DNA from 2 places in the Bulleidia sp. zg-1006 genome. Region 2 is predicted to be linked to the other one. Evidence: a T-box and tRNA genes for the amino acid it is inferred to sense, from the RefSeq annotation. Region 2 holds a T-box; the other holds one or more tRNA genes.
The links. A T-box is a leader RNA that pairs with one kind of tRNA and senses whether it is charged. The one in region 2 lies ahead of tyrS (tyrosine--tRNA ligase), so its partner is inferred to be a tRNA-Tyr.
Positions count from the first base shown of each region.

Region 1: it has a tRNA-Tyr gene. The T-box ahead of tyrS (tyrosine--tRNA ligase) is inferred to sense a tRNA for this amino acid. The anticodon was not compared.

Region 1 covers NZ_CP069178.1:219,971-224,479, reverse strand. The annotation lists gene JOS54_RS01135 (IS1634 family transposase) at 1-1,365, shown strand, start outside; gene JOS54_RS01130 (metal-dependent transcriptional regulator) at 1,720-2,097, shown strand; tRNA gene JOS54_RS01125 (tRNA-Gly) at 2,217-2,287, opposite strand; tRNA gene JOS54_RS01120 (tRNA-Lys) at 2,296-2,368, opposite strand; tRNA gene JOS54_RS01115 (tRNA-Gln) at 2,387-2,458, opposite strand; tRNA gene JOS54_RS01110 (tRNA-Tyr) at 2,494-2,578, opposite strand; tRNA gene JOS54_RS01105 (tRNA-Thr) at 2,583-2,658, opposite strand; tRNA gene JOS54_RS01100 (tRNA-Val) at 2,672-2,747, opposite strand; gene JOS54_RS01095 (IS30 family transposase) at 2,985-4,013, opposite strand; gene JOS54_RS01090 (hypothetical protein) at 4,069-4,509, opposite strand, start outside.
Region 2 covers NZ_CP069178.1:616,130-620,638, forward strand. The annotation lists gene JOS54_RS03085 (hypothetical protein) at 1-278, shown strand, start outside; gene JOS54_RS03090 (hypothetical protein) at 268-807, shown strand; gene JOS54_RS03095 (LacI family DNA-binding transcriptional regulator) at 817-1,815, shown strand; T-box leader at 1,851-2,051, shown strand; gene tyrS (tyrosine--tRNA ligase) at 2,090-3,340, shown strand; gene JOS54_RS03105 (SPASM domain-containing protein) at 3,350-3,727, shown strand; gene rimP (ribosome maturation factor RimP) at 4,067-4,509, shown strand, end outside.

The sequences.
Region 1 (4,509 bases), 400 kb from region 2:
GGACAATTCAAATTTGATTTAAACCAAATTATGCGTTATCTTGTTGCGAGTAGGATTTTAGCACCCAGTTCTAAACTATCCACTTTTGAGTTTTCAAAGCATTTCTTTGAAGCCCCAAATTTCGCTTTACACGATGTATATCGTACTTTAGAAAAAATGTATGAATACAAAGATTTTATTCAAGAAAGTTTATACCAAACAACCCACAATAACTTTAAACGCAATTCATCTATCTTATATTATGATTGTACTAACTACTTTTTTGAAATTGAAGAAGAAAAAGGAATTAGACAATATGGATTATCTAAAGAACATCGACCTAATCCGATTGTGCAAATGGGCTTATTTTTAGATCAGTATGGTTTACCCCTTGCTTTTGATATCTTTCAAGGCAATAAAAACGAACAAGCTTCTCTAAAACCTATCGAACAAAAAATTATTAAAGACTATGGATTAGATAAAGTGATTATCTGTTGTGATGCCGGTTTAAATAGTTGTACTAATAAGAAATTCAATGATATCACTAATCGTGGTTTTATTATGACTTATTCACTTAAAAAGGCAAAACAAGTAATTAAAGATTGGGTATTTGAAGATAGTGGTTGGAAAAGAGATGGTGATGGTAAAGTTTTTCGATTATCAGAAATAAAAGAATTAGAAAATGACTATCATATCTATTATAAAGAAAGATGGATTAAGGAAAATGGTGTTGAAGAAAGAATCATTGTAAGTTATTCGCCGGAATACGCCGGTTATCAGGAACATCTTAGATCCAAACAAATAATCAGAGCAGAAGCAGTCATTTCAAGTAATAAGAAATTAAGAAATCATCAAAAAGCAACAGATTTTAAACGATTAATAGCCATTGACTATACCAATGAAGATGGAGTATCCGCAAAAGAACAACATCTATCCTTAAATAGTGAAAAAATAGCTGAAGAAAGCAAATGGGATGGTTTATACTGTATTAGCACTAATTTAGAAGATAATATCAAGATTATCTTACAAGTACATCGTCAAAGATGGAAGATTGAAGAAAGTTTTAGAATATTAAAAAGTGAATTTAAAGCACGACCGGTATATCTTAGTAGAGAAAGTAGAATATACTCACACTTTTTAACTTGCTTTATGGCATTGTTAGTTGAAAGGATTATTGAAAAAAACTTAGTTCAATACACCACAAAAGAAATTATAACAACCTTAAGAAGTATGCAATTATGTGAGATAGGCAATAAACAATACATTCCTGCTTATACTAGAACAGTAATAACTGATAAATTACACGATGTTTTTAAGTTTAATACTGACTATGAGATTATGAGTTTTAAAAGCTTAAATGAAATTAATAAGAAGACCAAAAGTTAAAATATTATTACATTTTGAATAAAGAAAAAAGATGAAAAAAAGGCTTAAATAGAGCGTTTTTTCATCTTTATCTTTTTAAAACTGTCAAATTTAGGATTATATAGAAATTGACTACATTTAACAAAGACCGGTTTTCAACTTTATATATTATCGAAGCAAATACAAGCAAGAATGTACTTTTAACTTGAAAAGCATCGTTCCCTTGGCATTTTATTATTGGTATTTTACATCTCCATGATTTCTATTTTGTTTCACTAAACATTTATAATGTTCATAATACTAAAAGAGGGCTTACAAAAGTATTGTTATTCCTCGAAATTAAAAATCAGGTATAATGGTTGAAAAGGAGTTTAAATGTCTATTTACGAATCGGGTGAGGATTATCTATTAGCTATTTTAGTGATTAAAGAAAGAAAAGGTATTTGTCATTCTATTGATGTGGCGGAAGAAACCGGATATTCCAAGGCGAGTGTTTCTATCGCTATGAAAAAATTAAGAGAAAATGGATATATTCAAATGAACCAAGATGGTTCTTTAGAATTATTGGAAACAGGTCTTGCGATTGCTGAAAAAATTCATGAACGAAATACTGTGTTGACCGGTTATTTTAAACAATTAGGAGTTGATCCGGATATTGCTTATCACGACGCACATAAAATTGAGCACGATTTAAGCAATCAAACCTTCAACAAGATTAAAGAGCAATACCAAAAGAATAAAAAGAGCGACTAGGGATGTTTATCTCTTAGTCATTTTTTTAAATAAATTGATTGAAGAATGTCAAAATTTAATGGCCAAAAAGTATGTCAAGAAATCAAAAAAGCCCATTTCACCGGGACTTTTAAAATAAGAGCGCGTGATGAGAATCGAACTCACGTATGCAGCTTGGAAGGCTGCCGTTCTACCATTGAACTACACGCGCATAAGAGGTGACTCGGAAGGGACTCGAACCCTCGACCCACTGATTAAAAGTCAGTTGCTCTACCGTCTGAGCTACCGAGTCATATAAATAAAGAAAAGGCTGGGGCAGCGAGATTCGAACTCACGCATGAGGGAGTCAAAGTCCCTTGCCTTACCGCTTGGCTATGCCCCAATCCGAAATCATTGCGATAAACACAACAAATAAAATGGTGGAGGCGGGTGGTTTCGAACCACCGAACCCATAGGGAGCAGATTTACAGTCTGCCGCGTTTAGCCACTTCGCTACGCCTCCAACATGGTGCCGACTATAGGAATCGAACCTACAACCTATTGATTACAAATCAATTGCTCTGCCAATTGAGCCAAGTCGGCATTTAGAAAAAAATGGTGGAGGTTAACGGGCTCGAACCGCTGACCCTCTGCTTGTAAGGCAGATGCTCTCCCAACTGAGCTAAACCTCCACAGCTATTTACTGCTTAGTTATACTAACACGCCCCTACCTATCCGTCAACATTTTTTTCATATTTATCGAAAAATTGAGAATGTCAAGATTTAATGCGAAAAAATTTTTATAAAATTGGTTAGTCGATTTTTCAACTAACTTTTTTCATAAATAACTGATTTTAACGCTATTTTAAAACGCTTATCCTACTTTTAAACACACTAAAAACAAGTTATTAGAAAACAAGCTATGAGACTTATATTTTTTCTAATTCTTTTTGATAAGCGTGAAACGAAGTATCGTAATTTAATATTTCCCTAGGATAATGATTAATCCAATTTTCTATTTCTCGAATTTTCTTTTCACTAATATTTGTGAAATCTGTGTACTTCGGTATCCATCTTCTGATTAATCTATTGGCATTCTCATTCGACCCTCTTTCAAAGCTTGAATAAGGATGACAATAGTAAAGCTTAGTCCTTTTACCTGCATACAAACACGACTTTTCTATTTCATTGAAATAAGAGAATTCTATGCCGTTGTCCACCGTAATTGTTTTGAATATCTTACTGAATTTAGATTTTAATTTCCTTTCAATCCGATTGACCATTTTAACTACATTACTAGCATTTTTCTCTTTTAATTTAAAAATTAACTCCATCCTGGTTTTTCTTTCGGTCAAAACTAATAATGACACTTTCTTGTTTCTTTTTCCTATCACACTATCCATTTCCCAATGACCAAACTCTTTTCTGGATAAAATTGACTTATCTCTTTCTTCAATCGTTGTACCTTTTAGATTTATCCATTTTCTTGGTACTATTTTTCTTTTCTTTTTTCTTCTCGGCATTGGAAGCTTCTTCATCTCTAATTTTGAAAAAATATCTTTTTTAATATAGTTATAAATGGTTGTCGTACATATAGACACTTCTTGAAACAATTTTTTCATTTTTATCTCTTCCAAAACCGCTTTTGGTGAATAATGTTCTCTTACTATTTTATCTTCTATATATTTGGCAAATTCATGATGTTTTCCTAACTTAATTGATACTCCTTTGTTTGTTAAATTATTTCTATAACTTTCTTCAGCGATAATTGGACTATATCCCTCCACCTCTTGTAAGTGGGTATCCAAGTGAATATATCTCCCTCTTTTTAGTTCTCTATAAATCGTTGAATTATGTACATTAAGTATTTTAGCTATTTCACATGGTTTTACCTTTTCCTTTAGTAAGTTTTCAATTCTTAATCTTTTGTAATAGCTTAAATGGGAAAAGTGTCTCATAATAAAAACTCCTTTTTCTTTCATAAATAAAGTATCATCAATACAGATTAAAAACTTATAATTCTTTCATAGATAATTTTATTAAACTTTGATTAAATACTAATTCATCATCCTTTTTAGCCTTAGCTTTGTGGAATATTTCCCAATTCCCACCATCTTCCGGATGCTCTACTGCAATACATCCGATGCTTGGATATTTACCAAAATAATCTGAATATCGATCCAATATTGTTTTCTTTTTATTCATAGGAACGACAATAAAATTTTTATGACAGTATTTTGAATTTTCGTAAGCCTGTGCAAAAGCTTTATCAATATCTGTAAGCTTAAACTCAAAGCTGCACACCTCATAATGAGGTTGTCTGTCATCTTTAGATAGTACTTTATCGATTGTAACTAGGTCCATCGCTCCATGCCTTGCTTGGCACTCAAATTGATAACGGATAATATTCTTCCTATATCCATATCTCTTCCAAAATTGATTTCTTAAATCTAT
Region 2 (4,509 bases):
TAGGGGTAGTGGTTTTGGTATTTATCTGTATGGTTTTAAAGCGGTTGATTACCTTATTAGAATCCATCAATAAAACAGTGAACCAATTAGAACCGACAATGAAGTTGGTGGATGAAAGTCTTGAAAAAGTACAAGCTCCTTTGGACACAACTGTTAAGTATTCTAAGAGCTTAGATTCTATTCATGATAAGGTATCTTCAGCTGTATCAAAAGCAAGTAAAGCGGTTAGTGACAATTTGAAAAAGAAAAAAGAGGAGGGAGATTTAAATGACAAATAAGAATGAAAACTATGATGATTCTTTTGAAAACATCGAAAAAACGGTTGAAGACCTAAAAAAGAAGTTACAGCAGTTAGAGGAAGAAAAAGCAGAATCTTTCGAGGAAGATGATGTTCCAAGGGAAGTGAATTTGTTTGAAGAAATGAAACAAAACACAAAGGAATTAAAGGAAGAAACGTTTCAAAAAGTCGAAGACTTAGAAAAAAAGATAGCCGACAATGAACAATTCCAAAAGACGCTAGCTTACATCAAAGAACATGCGCGTAAAAGTCGTCAAAAATTATCGAATACTTGGGATGACGTTCAATCGAGTGAACAATGGAAAACTTTATCAGCTAAGGCAAAAGAGGGTAAAGAACAATTTGGAAAAAAGGTTCTGCCTAAAGTGGAAGAAGGCGCTAAAATCATTTTTGATAAATCAAGAGAAGTCATCCAAAGTGATTTTGTTCAAGATACTTTTACAAAGGTTAAAGAAGTTGGCGAAACAATTTGGCATAAAATCCAAGATGAAATAAATGATAAGAAATAGGGTTTGAATATGAAACGTGTAACAATTTATGATGTCGCTCGTGAAGCGAATGTGTCCTTAGCAACGGTATCTCGTGTTATCAATGGTTCAAATGTGGTGAAAGCACCAACGCGTGAAAGGGTTGAAAATGCGGTTGAAAAGCTAGGTTATAAGCCAAATGCGATTGCGCAAGGCTTAGCTCTACAGAAAACAACAACAATTGGTTTGGTTGTTCCAGAAGCTTCTTTCACGTATACTGGTCAAATTATCAACGGTTTAATCGATGTCGCTAAGATTTATAATTACAACATTATGTTGCATACGATTACAGATGGTATTACGGATTTGAATTCAGTGGTGGAAGATATTATTAAATCCCATGTAGATGGGGTGATTATTTTCAATGATAAATTAAGAGCCGGTGATATGGTTGCTTTAAATCGCTATAATATTCCTGTCGTTGTGATTGGCAACAAAATTGAAGCGAAAGATGTATGTTCAGTTTATGTAAATATTGAAAAAGCTATTTATGAACTGGTGATGAAGTATCTTGAAGAAGGTAAGGAAAATATTGCAATTTTAGAAGATCGCAAAAATCCACAACAATATCAGCATATCTTACAAGGAGCAAAGAAGGCTTTTGTTTCTAAGGGTAAGGAATTTAATGGTCAGTTGAATTTACCGGCCGGAACCCGCACTTCGTATGGCTTTTTAAAGGATTGGTTAAAGAATCATCGTTATGATTTGATGATTGGCTATCGCGATTCACAAGCTATGGCGATTATCAATGCTGCAAGAGAAAATAATATTTCAGTCCCAGAGGATATGGAAGTGGTTTGTATCTTAGATACAAAATACAACACTATTATGCGTCCACAGGTATCCTCATTCTCGATTCCGTCTTATGATTTAGGGGCTGTATCTATGCGCATGATGACCAAGATGCTACAAAGAAATGAAAATGAAGATCGTGAAGATTCGATTGAATTGAGTTATTTATTTACATCACGTCAATCAACCAAAGAATAAAGATTGAAAACCTTGTTTGGTTTTGTTAAAATACTCCAAAAGCGTTGAAGAGAAGAAGTACCATTTGGAAGAATTGTAGAGAGAGCTTGTTCGGTGAAAAAGCTTGTTTGGAAGAATTGGGAATACATCTTGGAGCTATTTATCTCAAAAGGTAAATCGTTAGCCTGCGTTAAAGGTAGTTAAGGGCATAGATAAATCTATGAACTAAGGTGGTACCGCGCAATAGCGTCCTTAGAATGAAGGGCGCTTTTTATATGCCCTAGAAGGAGAAAATATGAATTTTTTAGAAGAATTACAATGGCGAGGATTAGTTAAAGATTACACAGATTTAGAAGCTTTGCGGAAACAATTAGAAAAGCCGACAACGGTTTATTGTGGTTTTGATCCAACAGCCGATTCTTTACATGTGGGTCATTTACAGCAGATTATGCTATTACGTCGTTACCAAAAGGCCGGTCATCATGTTCTAGCCTTAGCAGGGGGATTTACTGGCATGATTGGTGATCCACGTCCAACAACGGAAAGAAAATTATTGCGACATGAGGATGTTTTACACAATGTGGAATGTATTAAACACCAATTGGCAATGTTTATTGACTTTAAGGGTGATAACGCTGCCGTGATGGTAAACAATAATGATTGGTTGGAAAAGATGACAACCTTGGATTTTTTACGTGATTTTGGTAAGCAATTCAATATCGCTTATATGCTACAAAAAGACACAATTAAAAAAAGAGTAAACACCGGCTTATCTTACTTAGAATTTTCTTACACTATTTTACAAGCCATTGACTTCTATCATTTATTTAAGGAATACAATTGTCGTGTGCAAATTGGTGGATCGGATCAATGGGGTAATTTAACTTCCGGCATGGATTTGATTAAGAAGCTAGAGGGCAATGATACAGAGGTCTTTGGAATTACTTCACCACTAATCACGAAAAGTGATGGTTCTAAGTTTGGTAAGAGTGAAGGGAAGAATATTTGGTTAGATCCAAGCCGTACGAATGCGTATGAATTCTATCAATTCTGGCTGAATACTCCAGATGATGCAATTGTAGATTATCTGAAACGATTAAGCCTAAAGTCGCCAGAAGAAATTGAACATTTGGCACACTTGGTTGAAACAGAACCAGAAAGAAGAGAAGCACAAAAAGCCTTAGCAAGTGAACTAACAACTTATGTTCATGGACAAGAAGGTCTTGAGAAAGCTTTGCGTATTTCAGAAACTTTATTCTCAGGTGATTTTATGACTTTAAGTTCGGCGGAATTAAAAGAGGGATTAAGTGATGCTAAGAAGGTATTAGTGGATAGTGGTATTGGTATCTTAGATGCTTTAGTAGCAGCGGAAATTTGTAAGTCGAAATCGAATGCTCGTCAACTAATTCAACAGGGTTCTATTTCGATTAATGGTATTAAAATTCAAGCGATTGATGGCATTTTGGTCAAAGAGGAAGCGATTGATCAGGAATTTATGATTTTAAAAAAAGGTAAGAAGAACTACTATATTGTGGAATTTAAATAGATTCTCCAATTGATTTCAAACCCATTTCTTTCAATCAATCCAAACGTTACACTGATATTCAAACTTGTAGTGGGGGGGAAGAGTGGTATTGTAGTTTTTACAGATGGTACTGTTGGAATTTGTGAAAGGCTTATTAGAAATGACTTAAAAGTCGGAAACATATATAAATCCAGTTTGTTTGATATTTGGGACTCAATTAATCTAAAGAATATAATTGAGCCAAATAGAGAACTATTTAAAAATACAGAGTGCTATTCGTGTGAAAAATTTAAAGAATGCGTATATGGAAAAGGGATTTGTTATGTTAGGGCAAAAGTTATATATGGAAATTATTATTCAATAGATCCCTTTTGCCCAAAATCTAATAGTAATCAAAGAATGAGCTAATTTTATGGGTGGAATTAATTGGGTAAGTTTTATTATAAATGCGACATGAGTTGTTTTACAGTGGAAGAAGATTCAAAAGCAAAAAAGGAATATACAAATTGTTTCAAAGATATAGCAAGAATAGTATTGGATTTAAGACGTCAAATGAAATGATTGAAAATTATTTTAATAAGGCTACTTAAGTATTAGATAGTTTTTTGTCACATATGTTTGACAATACTGGAGTTTATGGTGAAACAGACCATTAGAGGGCTTGCTATTTTGGAATAAAACAGGTAGACTATAGTCATAGAAAGAAAAGGAGTGCTTCGGCACTCCTTCTATTGTGTATGGAGGCTTATGAAACAAATTAGTGAAATCGAAGCTTTACTATCCTCAGCTCTGCAAAAACATGGCTTTGAAGTGGAAGAAGTAAAATGGATTTCCGATGAAAAGACATTACAAATTAGTGTCAACAACTTACAAGGTGAAACGGATTTAGATGCTTGTGCTAAAGCAAACGAATGGATTTCAGAAATCTTAGATGAAAAAGATCCAATACCTGAAGAGTATAACTTAGAGGTTTGTTCTCCAGGTGCAGAAAGAGAAATCAAAGATATTCATCTCATTCAAAAAGAAACCTATGTTCATGTGGATTTTAAAGAGGCGGTTAATCAGCACCAAAGTCTTGAGGGTTATTTATCCGTAACAGAAAAGGGATATATGCTTCAATATCGTGAAAAAGCGGTTTTAAAGAAAATTGTATTAGATGAAAAAAATATTGCGTTTATACGCCATGCAGT